Regions from separate parts of the Arthrobacter sp. 10L430 genome, predicted to be linked through region 2. Evidence: riboswitches for the same ligand, from Rfam matches in the RefSeq annotation. Region 2 holds a riboswitch; each other region holds the start of a gene.

Region 1 (3,269 bases), on a different contig from region 2:
CCGTGGCCCATGTGCCGCGGGCCGAACTGCAGCTCGTCCAGGACCCTGCCCGTGACGAACTGGTGCTCGGGTTCCTGGAACACGGTGCCGATCCTCGCGATCAGCTGCTCGGCCCGCCACTTGTACGGGTCGATCCCGGCGCCGCGGCTCAGTTCCACGGTGGCGGACACCTTGCCGTCAACGGGCGGGATAAGGCCGGCGAGCGTCAGGGCAAACGTGGATTTCCCGGCGCCGTTGGGCCCGGTAATGGTCAGCGCTTCGCCGGCGCGGACCTGGGCCGTGATGTCCCGCTGGACAGGCACGGGCGGAACGGACCTGAAGCCGCGGCGGCGTGGCCGCTCGCGTGAGACGGCCAGGCCCTCTGCGGCGAGCAGCAGCTGGCCCGTGACTTCAGCCGAGGTTCCGGCAAGAGTCCGCTGCCGCGCGGCCGGGACATATCCGGGAACCCAGACCCCGGCGGCAATGAGCATCTCGCGCGCTTGTTCAAGAACCTGGTCCGGCGTACCGTCGATCAGCACCGCCGGCTGCGTGCCGGATCCAGGCTGCAGCACCACGATCCGGTCTACCAGGTCCTTCCATACGGCTACCCGGTGCTCCACGACCACCAGCGTGGCGCCCGTCTTGTCGAGGCAGCGGCCCACGGCGTCGCGGACTTCCAGCACGCCTGCCGGGTCGAGATTGGCGGTCGGCTCGTCCAGCAGGATGAGCCCCGGCCGCATCGCCAGGATGCCGGCCAGCGCAAGGCGCTGTTTCTGCCCGCCGGACAGGGCCGACGTCGGGTGGTCCATCGGAAGGTGCGCGAGCCCGACGTCGTCCAGTGCCTCGTGGACGCGGGTCCAGATTTCGTCGCGGGGCACGGAGAGGTTTTCGGCACCGAACGCTACGTCGTCGCCGAGGCGGGAGAGGACCACCTGCGTTTCGGGGTCCTGCTGCATGAGGCCGGCGCGGCCGCGCCGCGCGCGCGGCGGTTCGCCGTCAATCAGCAGGCTGCCGGTCTCGTCCGCGTCGTCGCTGTCGGCAGGGCCGCCGTCGCCGGCCGCGCTGTTTCCCGAGGTGCCGTCACCCAGAACCCCGGCGAGGGCGTGAAGCAGCGTGGACTTGCCGGCGCCGGAAGGTCCCAGCAGCAGGACCCGCTCCCCCGGCCGGATGTCCAGGTCCAGCGCGTTGACGGCGGGCCTGGACCGTCCCGCGTGGCGCCAGCCCCAGCCGCGGGCGGTGACCGCGGCGGGGCGGACGCCGCCGTCGTAATGTGCGGGCATCAGGAGAAGACGGGCTCCGTGGCTGCCTTGCGGGACGCGAACGAGCTCAGCACGCCCGTCCTGGCCAGGCCGCGGGTAGCGATCCAGGACAGCACGCCGGCGATGACCGCGCCGGAAATGGCGCAGAACACGATATACGCGAGCTTGTCCCCGGCGGCGTACGCAATGTTCCAGCCCCACGGAGCGAAGGAGTCATTCAGGCCGCAGAACAGGCCCGCACCCGCGCCGGCCAGCAGCGAAGCGGGGAGGTTGAATTTCTTGTACATGAAGGCGGCGAACACGAGCTCCGCACCCAGGCCCTGCAGGATGCCCGAAATCAGCACCGTGGTGCCGTACTGCGAGCCCATGATCAGCTCGCCGGTGGCGGCGACGGCTTCGCAGAACAGTGCCGCACCCGGCTTGCGGACGATGAGCATGCCGAGCACCGCTGGAATCATCCAGCCGCCGGCGTAGAGGCCGGAGAGGGGCGGGTACACGGCGTTGACGGGGGCGGAGATGAGGTTGGCGCCCTGGGACCAGGCCCAGAAAATCACGCCGCCGGCGACCGCGATCAGTGCCGCCACCACGATGTCAGCCACGCGCCAGTTGTAGCCGGTCTTCTTGATTGTTGCAGTTGTCATGATGGTCCTCCTGAGGAACAGGAGGGGAAAGCGCTCCCCGGCTGCTGGCGGTTGGTTTGCCTGCTGCCGGACACTTTGAGAACTCGACTCCCTTGCGCCGGTACTAGCCGGATCAGGTTCGAGGGTCTGCGGCGGTCCGCACTCTCAGCGCCCATCCTCGGTTTCGCTGGCAGTTGCCAGTGATGCCCGACGGCGGCGCTCCCCTGTCGTGATAAATCTGCCCTTGTGGGCTGATCCAGTTTACACCGGGACGGCCGCGGAAGACCGGCGCCGCGGTCACAATCCGGGAGGTATCCGGGAAGTGCGCGGAGGCGCCAGAGGGCGGCGAACAGAGGTTGCCTGGGACGGGGCGGCGCGAGGACAGCGCGGAGTACATTGGGGCCATGACGCAACAGGATCCCGGCAGCCAAGCCGCTTTTGACCCCGACTCCGCCGCCGAGCAGCCGGCGGGCGCTCTGGCAGCCCTGATCGCCAGCATCGAAGCGGAAATCACCGAGCTGCAGTTTCCCCGGTTCGGCAGGGACGACGCCCTCAACCTCGGCCTCCTGCTGGTTGAGCTCGGCAAGATCGGCAACCTGCCCATCGCCGTCGACATCACCAAGGGCGAACACGTGCTGTTCCATGTGGCACTGGAGGGTGCCACCCCGGACAACGAGCACTGGGTCAAGGCCAAGCAGCGGACCGCAGCACGCTACGAGGAACCGTCCCTGCTCGTGGGACTGCGCGGCCGACTCGGCGGGGGCCGCATCGAGGACAACGCCTGGTTTGACCAGTCCAGGTATGCCGCCCACGGCGGCTCATTCCCCATTTACGTGGAAGGCGTGGGTGCGGTAGCCACGGTGACGGTCTCAGGGTTGCCGCAGAAGGCCGACCACGATCTGGTGGTGCGGGCGCTTCGGGAAATCCATGCGTCCATGCGGCTAGGCTAGGGGCAGTCTGTATTCACGTCGCAAGGAGTTTCGGAATGAGTTTTTTCATCAAGCTGCTTGGCACCGGCATTAGCCTGCTCGCCGGATTCGCCGGCACCAAGGCCGTGGACACCATCTGGGAAAAGACCACGGGCCGCAAGCCGCCCAAGGGCGGGAAGGACGACGTCCCCACGACGCTCCGCTCGGCCCTCACCTTTGCCCTCATTTCAGCTTCGGTGAGCGCCATCATCCAGGTGCTGGCCAACCGGGGCACACAGCGGGCGATCACCCGCTTCGCCAAAACCCAGGACATCGTCTAGCCACTTCCGGGTGAGCCGACTACGGCCCCGACTAATGCTGGACACTGCATCAGACGGGGCCGTGGTCCGCGGTCATTCCCCAGCGGAGTTCCTGGGCTGGCTACGGTATGGCGGCGACGACGTCGATTTCGACCAGGAAGTCGCCCAGGAATGAACCGACGG
Region 2 (3,269 bases):
TGCCCCTGAGATCCCTGATGGTTCCGGGCACCTCGCGGGGGTCCTCAGTGCACAACACCACGTCGGCACTTGCCCCTTCGGCCAGGCCCTCCGCTCCCAGCCACCGGCGGGCACCCCAACAGGCGGCGTCCAGGGCAGCAGCCGCCGGAAGGCCTGCGGCGTGGAGGGCCAGGATCTCGTCAGCTATCCGGCCGTGCCGGATCACGCTGCCCGCGTCCGTTCCAGCGAAAACCTGCACCCCGGCTTCGTGCGCTTCCAGGATCCGTTCATTCCGGCCTTCCCACAGGGCCCGCATGTGGGCCGCGTAGCGCGGAAACTTGGGTTCGGCCTGGGCAGCGATATCCGGGAACGTCGCGATGTTGATCAGTGTGGGAACGATCGACACGTGCTGCTCGACCAGCCTGGGAATGTGCCGCGGCAGAAGTCCCGTGGCATGTTCGATGCAGTCGATTCCGGCGTCCAGCACGTCGTCGAGCGTGTCTTCGGCGAAGCAGTGTGCAGTGACCCTGGCGCCCTCATCGTGGGCGGCGCTGACGGCGTCCCGTACCGCCGAGGCGGGAAACGACGGCGCGAGGTCGCCGGCGTCGCGGTCGATCCAGTCCCCCACCAGCTTGACCCAGCCATCGCCGGAACGCGCCTGCTTGCGGACCGCCTCGACAAGGCCCTCCGGCTCCACTTCGACGGCGAAATTCCTCAGATAGCGGCCTGTCCGGGCGATGTGCCGCCCGGCCCGGATGATCCTCGGCGCTTCCGGGCTGCGCTGGAGCCAGCGGGTATCGCTGGCCGCGCCTGCGTCCCGGACGAGCAGCGTGCCGGCGTCGCGGTCAGTCATCGCCTGGGCATAGGCGGTGTCGTCGTCCACGGCGCCTCCGGGCCCCAGCCCGATGTGGCAGTGGGCATCCACGAAGCCGGGCAGCACCCAGCCGTCAAGTACTGCGTCCGGGACGACTGCCGGGCGGCGGAAGGTCAGCCGACCGTCCACGGCCCAAAGGCCTGCCCGCTCCTGGTCCGGGCCGGTAAGCGCGGTCCCGCTGAATTCGATGATGGGCGCCATGGCTCAAGCGTAATCCGTACGGCCCGGCCCGGCGTGTGTCACACCCGGCACGGATGCGGCACCCGCCTGCCGCCCTGTGGTAGCTTCGTCTACGACCACACGGGTGCCCCTGCAGGGGCTGAGATCGGGCTAGCGCAGCCTGCGACCGTTGAACCTGTCCGGGTAATGCCGGCGAAGGAAGTGAGCAGTAAATGAACACCCAGAAAACACGGCTGAGCCCTGCCCAAAACGAGGCGGCCCATAACGAAGCTGGCCAGCAGACCACCCAGTCGCTGAAGTCGCACTCACTGGCTTACATCGAGGGGGAAGGCCTGCGCGTCCCGGTCACGGAAATCGCCCTGGAGCCGTCTCCCAACGGGGAGCAGAACGAGCCGCTGCGGGTCTACCGGACTGCGGGTCCGGGCAGCGACCCGGTAGTGGGCCTCGCCCCGTTCCGCTCGGAATGGATTGAAGCACGCGGGGACACGGAGCCGTACGGCGGCCGGCAGCGGAACCTGCTCGACGACGGCAGGTCGGCTGTACGTCGCGGCGCAGCTTCCGCGGAGTGGAAGGGAGCGCAGCCGGTGCCCCGCCGCGCCGTCGGGGGCAAGACGGTGACCCAGATGCACTATGCCCGGCAGGGCGTCCTCACCCCGGAAATGCGCTTCGTGGCACTCCGCGAGAACTGCGACGTTGAACTGGTGCGCAGCGAGGTGGCTGCAGGCCGTGCCATCATCCCCAACAACATAAACCACCCCGAGTCCGAACCCATGATCATCGGCAAGGCGTTCCTGGTAAAGATCAACGCCAACATCGGCAACTCGGCTGTAACCAGTTCGATTGCAGAGGAAGTGGACAAGCTGCAGTGGGCCACCCAGTGGGGCGCGGATACCGTGATGGACCTGTCCACCGGCGATGACATCCACACCACCCGCGAATGGCTGATCCGCAACTCCCCCGTCCCTATCGGCACCGTTCCGATCTACCAGGCGCTGGAGAAGGTCAACGGTGAGGCCAATGCCCTGACGTGGGAGATCTTCCGGGACACCGTGATTGAGCAGTGCGAGCAGGGTGTGGACTACATGACCATCCACGCCGGAGTGCTGCTGCGCTACGTCCCGCTGACCGCCAACCGCGTCACGGGCATCGTGTCCCGCGGCGGGTCCATCATGGCCGGCTGGTGCCTCGCACACCACCAGGAGAACTTCCTTTACACGCACTTTGACGAGCTGTGCGAGATCTTCGCCAAGTACGACGTCTCCTTTTCGCTCGGCGACGGCCTCCGGCCGGGCGCAACCGCCGATGCCAACGACGCCGCACAGTTCGCCGAACTGGACACCCTGGCGGAGCTGACCCAGCGTGCCTGGGAATACGACGTCCAGGTGATGGTTGAAGGCCCAGGCCACGTCCCGTTCCACCTGGTGCGCGAGAACGTCGAGCGCCAGCAGGAGCTGTGCAAGGGCGCTCCGTTCTATACCCTCGGCCCGCTGGTCACGGACGTGGCGCCCGGCTACGACCACATCACCTCCGCCATCGGTGCCACGGAGATCGCCCGCTACGGTACGGCCATGCTCTGCTATGTGACGCCCAAGGAACACCTGGGGCTGCCCAACAAGGACGACGTGAAGACCGGCGTGATCACCTACAAGATCGCCGCCCACGCCGCAGACCTCGCCAAGGGCCACCCCGGCGCCAATGAGAGGGACGACGCCCTGTCCAAGGCGCGCTTCGAGTTCCGCTGGCGGGACCAGTTCGCCCTGTCCCTTGACCCGGTAACGGCAGAGGCCTTCCACGACGAGACGCTGCCGGCCGAGCCTGCCAAGACCGCACACTTCTGCTCCATGTGCGGGCCCAAGTTCTGCTCCATGCGCATCAGCCAGGACATCCGGAACGAGTACGGCTCGGCCGAAGCGCAGGCGGCACTTGCCGAGATGGCCGAAGGAATGCGTGAAAAGAGCCAGGAGTTCCTGGCCGCCGGCGGAAAGGTCTATCTGCCGGAGCTCAAGCTTCCGGAAACAACCCGCTAAATCAGGACGCCCGGGGCTGTCGCCGCCGGCCGACCTCGGCAACAAATGACCGGATAAAACGGTCACCCTCGGGGGAATCCTGGGGCCGGTGCCCGCCCGCGGCAGTGCGGTGCAGGGCGCCGGTCTCCCTGAGGTACCCGGCAATCTCCTCATAGAGGGGTTCCCAACCGCCGGTGAGGACCAGAGTAGGGACGCCCGGAACGATCTGC
Region 3 (3,269 bases), on a different contig from region 2:
GATCCCGATGGCCTGCCGGGTGGCCGCGGCGAAGTCCTCGTCGGCGTAGGTGCGCAGCCACTCCGCGTACGGATGCTCTTCCGGGGCGCCCGCCGCCGCAAATTCGGCGTGGAGGCTCGCCCCGACGTCGGCATAGAGCCAGAAGCACGGAAGCACCGCCGCCACCAGCACGGCATAGCTTCCGGATGCAGAAGCAGCCAGCAGGTGGTCCACATATGCCTTGGTGACCGGGCCCAGCTCCGCCCGCACTGTCCGGGTGCTGAGCCAGCTGCGGTGCAGCTCCGACTCGACTTCGAGGCACTGCTGCGCGGAACGCGCCCAAAAGAGCTGCTCGGCCTCGGTGGGGGCAAGGGCGCTGGCCCGCGCCAGGACGCGTGAATACCCGTTGAGGTAGATGGCATCCTGGGCGAGGTAGTACGCAAACTCGTTTTCCGGCAGGGTGCCTTCCACCAGGCCGCGGATGAAGCCCAGGCCGTAGATCGTTTCCAGGTCGGGTGCGGCTTCGGCGTGGAGCATCCCGGCATAGCTGCCTTCGCCCGCCACCGTCAGGTGGTGGAAGTGGTGGACGGGTCCGTTGCCGTGCCCCACGTCGAGCCTCCCGGACGTGCGGAGGGCCCCCTCCAGCCACGGCTTGACGGTACGCAGGGACAGCTCCCAGTCCCCTAAGCGCGCCTGCACCGTAGCCATGGCTGAGGACAGCGAGCACCCTGTGCCGTGGCTGTTGCGCGTCGGAACCCGCTCGCCGTCCACCACCACCACGTCAGCGGACAGCACACCACCGGTGTTCACGAGGGCGTCCGGGCAATCAGCACCGTCCAGATGCCCTCCCTTGACCAGGACTGTGGCCCCGGTTTCGGCCGACAACCGTTTTCCCTGCTCGAGCGCGTCGGACCAGGTGGCGGCTTCCGGTTCCCCGAGCAGCATGCCCAGCTCGGCAAGGTTGGGCGTGATCAGGTCGGCCAGCGGCAGGAGTGCCCGAAGTGCAGACTCGGCGGACTCCCGCAGGAGCCGGTCCCCGCTCGTTGCCACCATGACCGGGTCAAGAACCACGACGCCGGGACGGACCTTCTCCAGCCAGCTGCGGACCGCGGTGATCACCTTTTCGTCGCCCAGCATGCCGATCTTCACGGCGTCAACAGTGATGTCGTCGCTGACCGCTGACAGCTGCGCGGTGAGGAAATCCGCCGGCGGAACGTGGACGGCACTGACGCCGCGGGTGTTCTGGGCGGTCAGCGCCGTGATGGCGGCCATTCCATAGCCTCCGTTGGCCGCGATGCTCTTCAGGTCCGCCTGGACGCCGGCGCCTCCTGAAGGGTCCGAGCCGGCGATCGCCAAGACCCGGGGAATGTCCCGGCCGGTGCGCGGGGAGAATTTGAAGGCGGCAACGGAGGAATCAACCGCGGGAGGCAGGACAGATGCTGAGGACAAAGGAGACATCCCTTCGCCGGTGCTAACCGGTCAGGTTCAACGGGTTTGGATCTCAGCCGGCACTTTGCTCGGCACCCCGTGTCAGTCCCCCAGCCTAGCGGCTTACTCCCAAAACCCAACGGGCCGGTGCTGCGATTGCAGCACCGGCCCGTTGGAAGGGGGTCGACTCAGAGCTCAGACGCGGGTACGCCTACGCCAAGAATGATCGGCTCGCTGGCCGGCTTGGCGGCAGCCACCTTCTCCGCTTCCGGAGCCTTGGCCTCATGCGAGTGTCCGGCCAGTGCTGCCGGCGCCGTCTCATGGTGTTCCACGGACGTCTCGTTGGCTGCGCCCTGCGCACGGCTTGCGCTGCGGTTCCGGCGCGGACGTCGGGTCCGGGTCTGCACGGCCGAGTGATCCGCGAACCGGTCGGCGTCGTTCTCCGCAACCGCCGGAGCGGGACTCTCCCCGGTTCGCGCCGGGGCAGCTACCGCAGTGGCAGGGCCGGCTGCAGCCGGATCAACAACAGCGGGTACCGGGGCCGCCGTCGGCTCCTCCGCAGCGGGAGCAGCAGGCTCGCCAAGGTGCGCGAAGGCTTCCTCAAGCCGGTCCAGGGTCAGGGCAGGCGTTTCGGATGCCGGCTCATCGGCGTGCTCGACGAAGGGAAGCACCACCTTCTCGCCTCCGAACGTCAGCACGGCGCCGGGACGGCCGGAAATGCTTTCCGTCTCCGGGCTGCGGTGCACTGCCGGGCTCTCCGGAGCGGAGGCCGCCGGCACGGGAGCAGGCCGCGCCGCATCGCCGGAGACACCGTGGTGGGCGGCATCCTCATGCAGGTGCGCTGCGTGTGCCGCTGCCGCTATGTTGGCGAGGGCCGCCCGGGTGGCTTCGGCCTTGGCGTGTCGCTCGGCCTCGGTTGGCTCGTGATGGACAGCGGCGGGAGCAGTAGGCGCGGACTCGGCCGGAACCTGGCCGCCCTTGCCGCGGCGGCGGCTCTTTCGCTCCGGGCGCACGGCGGGCTGGTGCTCCGCCCGAGGGATGTGGTGCTCGGCGGCAACGACATTGGCCCGGCGGTGCTCGACCGGCTCGTCGTGGGTGACGATGCCGCGGCCGGCGCACGCCTCGCACTGCTCGCCGAAGACTTCCAGCAGCCCGGTGCCCATCCGTTTGCGCGTCATCTGCACGAGTCCCAGCGAGGTCACCTCCGCGACCTGGTGCTTGGTCCGGTCGCGGCCCAGGCACTCAACCATGCGGCGCAGCACGAGGTCGCGGTTGGATTCGAGCACCATGTCGATGAAGTCGATCACGATGATGCCGCCGATGTCGCGGAGTCGGAGCTGCCGGACGACTTCCTCGGCAGCCTCCAGGTTGTTCTTGGTGACCGTTTCCTCCAGGTTGCCGCCGCTGCCGGTGAACTTGCCGGTGTTGACGTCAACCACGGTCATGGCTTCGGTGCGGTCAATCACGAGGGAACCGCCTGACGGCAGGAACACCTTGCGGTCCAGCGCCTTGTGGATCTGCTCGTCGATCCGCCACGCCGCGAAGATGTCGGTGTCCTTGGTCCACTTCTCCAACCGGCCCACCAGGTCGGGGGCCACGTAGGTGACGTAGGCCTCGATGGTGTCCCACGCTTCCTCGCCGGAAACGATCAGCTTCGAGAAGTCCTCGTTGAAGACGTCGCGGACCACCTTGATCGTCAGGTCCGGTTCGCCGTAGAGCAGTTCCGGGGCGAGGACCTTCGTGGAGCTGGACTGGCTCTCGATGCCCTCCCACTGCGCCCGGAGGCGGTTGATGTCGTGGGTGAGCTCTTCCTCGGACGCGCCTTCGGCCGCGGTGCGGACGATCACGCCGGCATTTTCCGG

What was found. Region 2 has a riboswitch for thiamine pyrophosphate ahead of thiC (phosphomethylpyrimidine synthase ThiC). Riboswitches for the same ligand answer to the same signal wherever they lie in the genome.
Region 1: it holds a riboswitch for thiamine pyrophosphate, as region 2 does, so the genes downstream of both, AC1DDG_RS12180 (ECF transporter S component) here and thiC (phosphomethylpyrimidine synthase ThiC) in region 2, are expected to answer to the same signal.
Region 3: it holds a riboswitch for thiamine pyrophosphate, as region 2 does, so the genes downstream of both, thiD (bifunctional hydroxymethylpyrimidine kinase/phosphomethylpyrimidine kinase) here and thiC (phosphomethylpyrimidine synthase ThiC) in region 2, are expected to answer to the same signal.

The regions. Positions count from the first base shown of each region.
Region 1 is NZ_JBFTJD010000011.1:150,785-154,053, forward strand. It holds gene AC1DDG_RS12175 (ABC transporter ATP-binding protein) at 1-1,259, opposite strand, end outside; gene AC1DDG_RS12180 (ECF transporter S component) at 1,259-1,879, opposite strand; TPP riboswitch at 1,951-2,094, opposite strand; gene AC1DDG_RS12185 (heme-degrading domain-containing protein) at 2,263-2,808, shown strand; gene AC1DDG_RS12190 (DUF4235 domain-containing protein) at 2,844-3,107, shown strand; gene AC1DDG_RS12195 (hypothetical protein) at 3,208-3,269, opposite strand, start outside.
Region 2 is NZ_JBFTJD010000001.1:463,795-467,063, reverse strand. It holds gene AC1DDG_RS02090 (amidohydrolase family protein) at 1-1,054, opposite strand, end outside; TPP riboswitch at 1,144-1,251, shown strand; gene thiC (phosphomethylpyrimidine synthase ThiC) at 1,246-3,060, shown strand; gene AC1DDG_RS02080 (alpha/beta hydrolase) at 3,062-3,269, opposite strand, start outside.
Region 3 is NZ_JBFTJD010000005.1:329,986-333,254, forward strand. It holds gene thiD (bifunctional hydroxymethylpyrimidine kinase/phosphomethylpyrimidine kinase) at 1-1,437, opposite strand, end outside; TPP riboswitch at 1,420-1,517, opposite strand; gene AC1DDG_RS08055 (Rne/Rng family ribonuclease) at 1,596-3,269, opposite strand, start outside.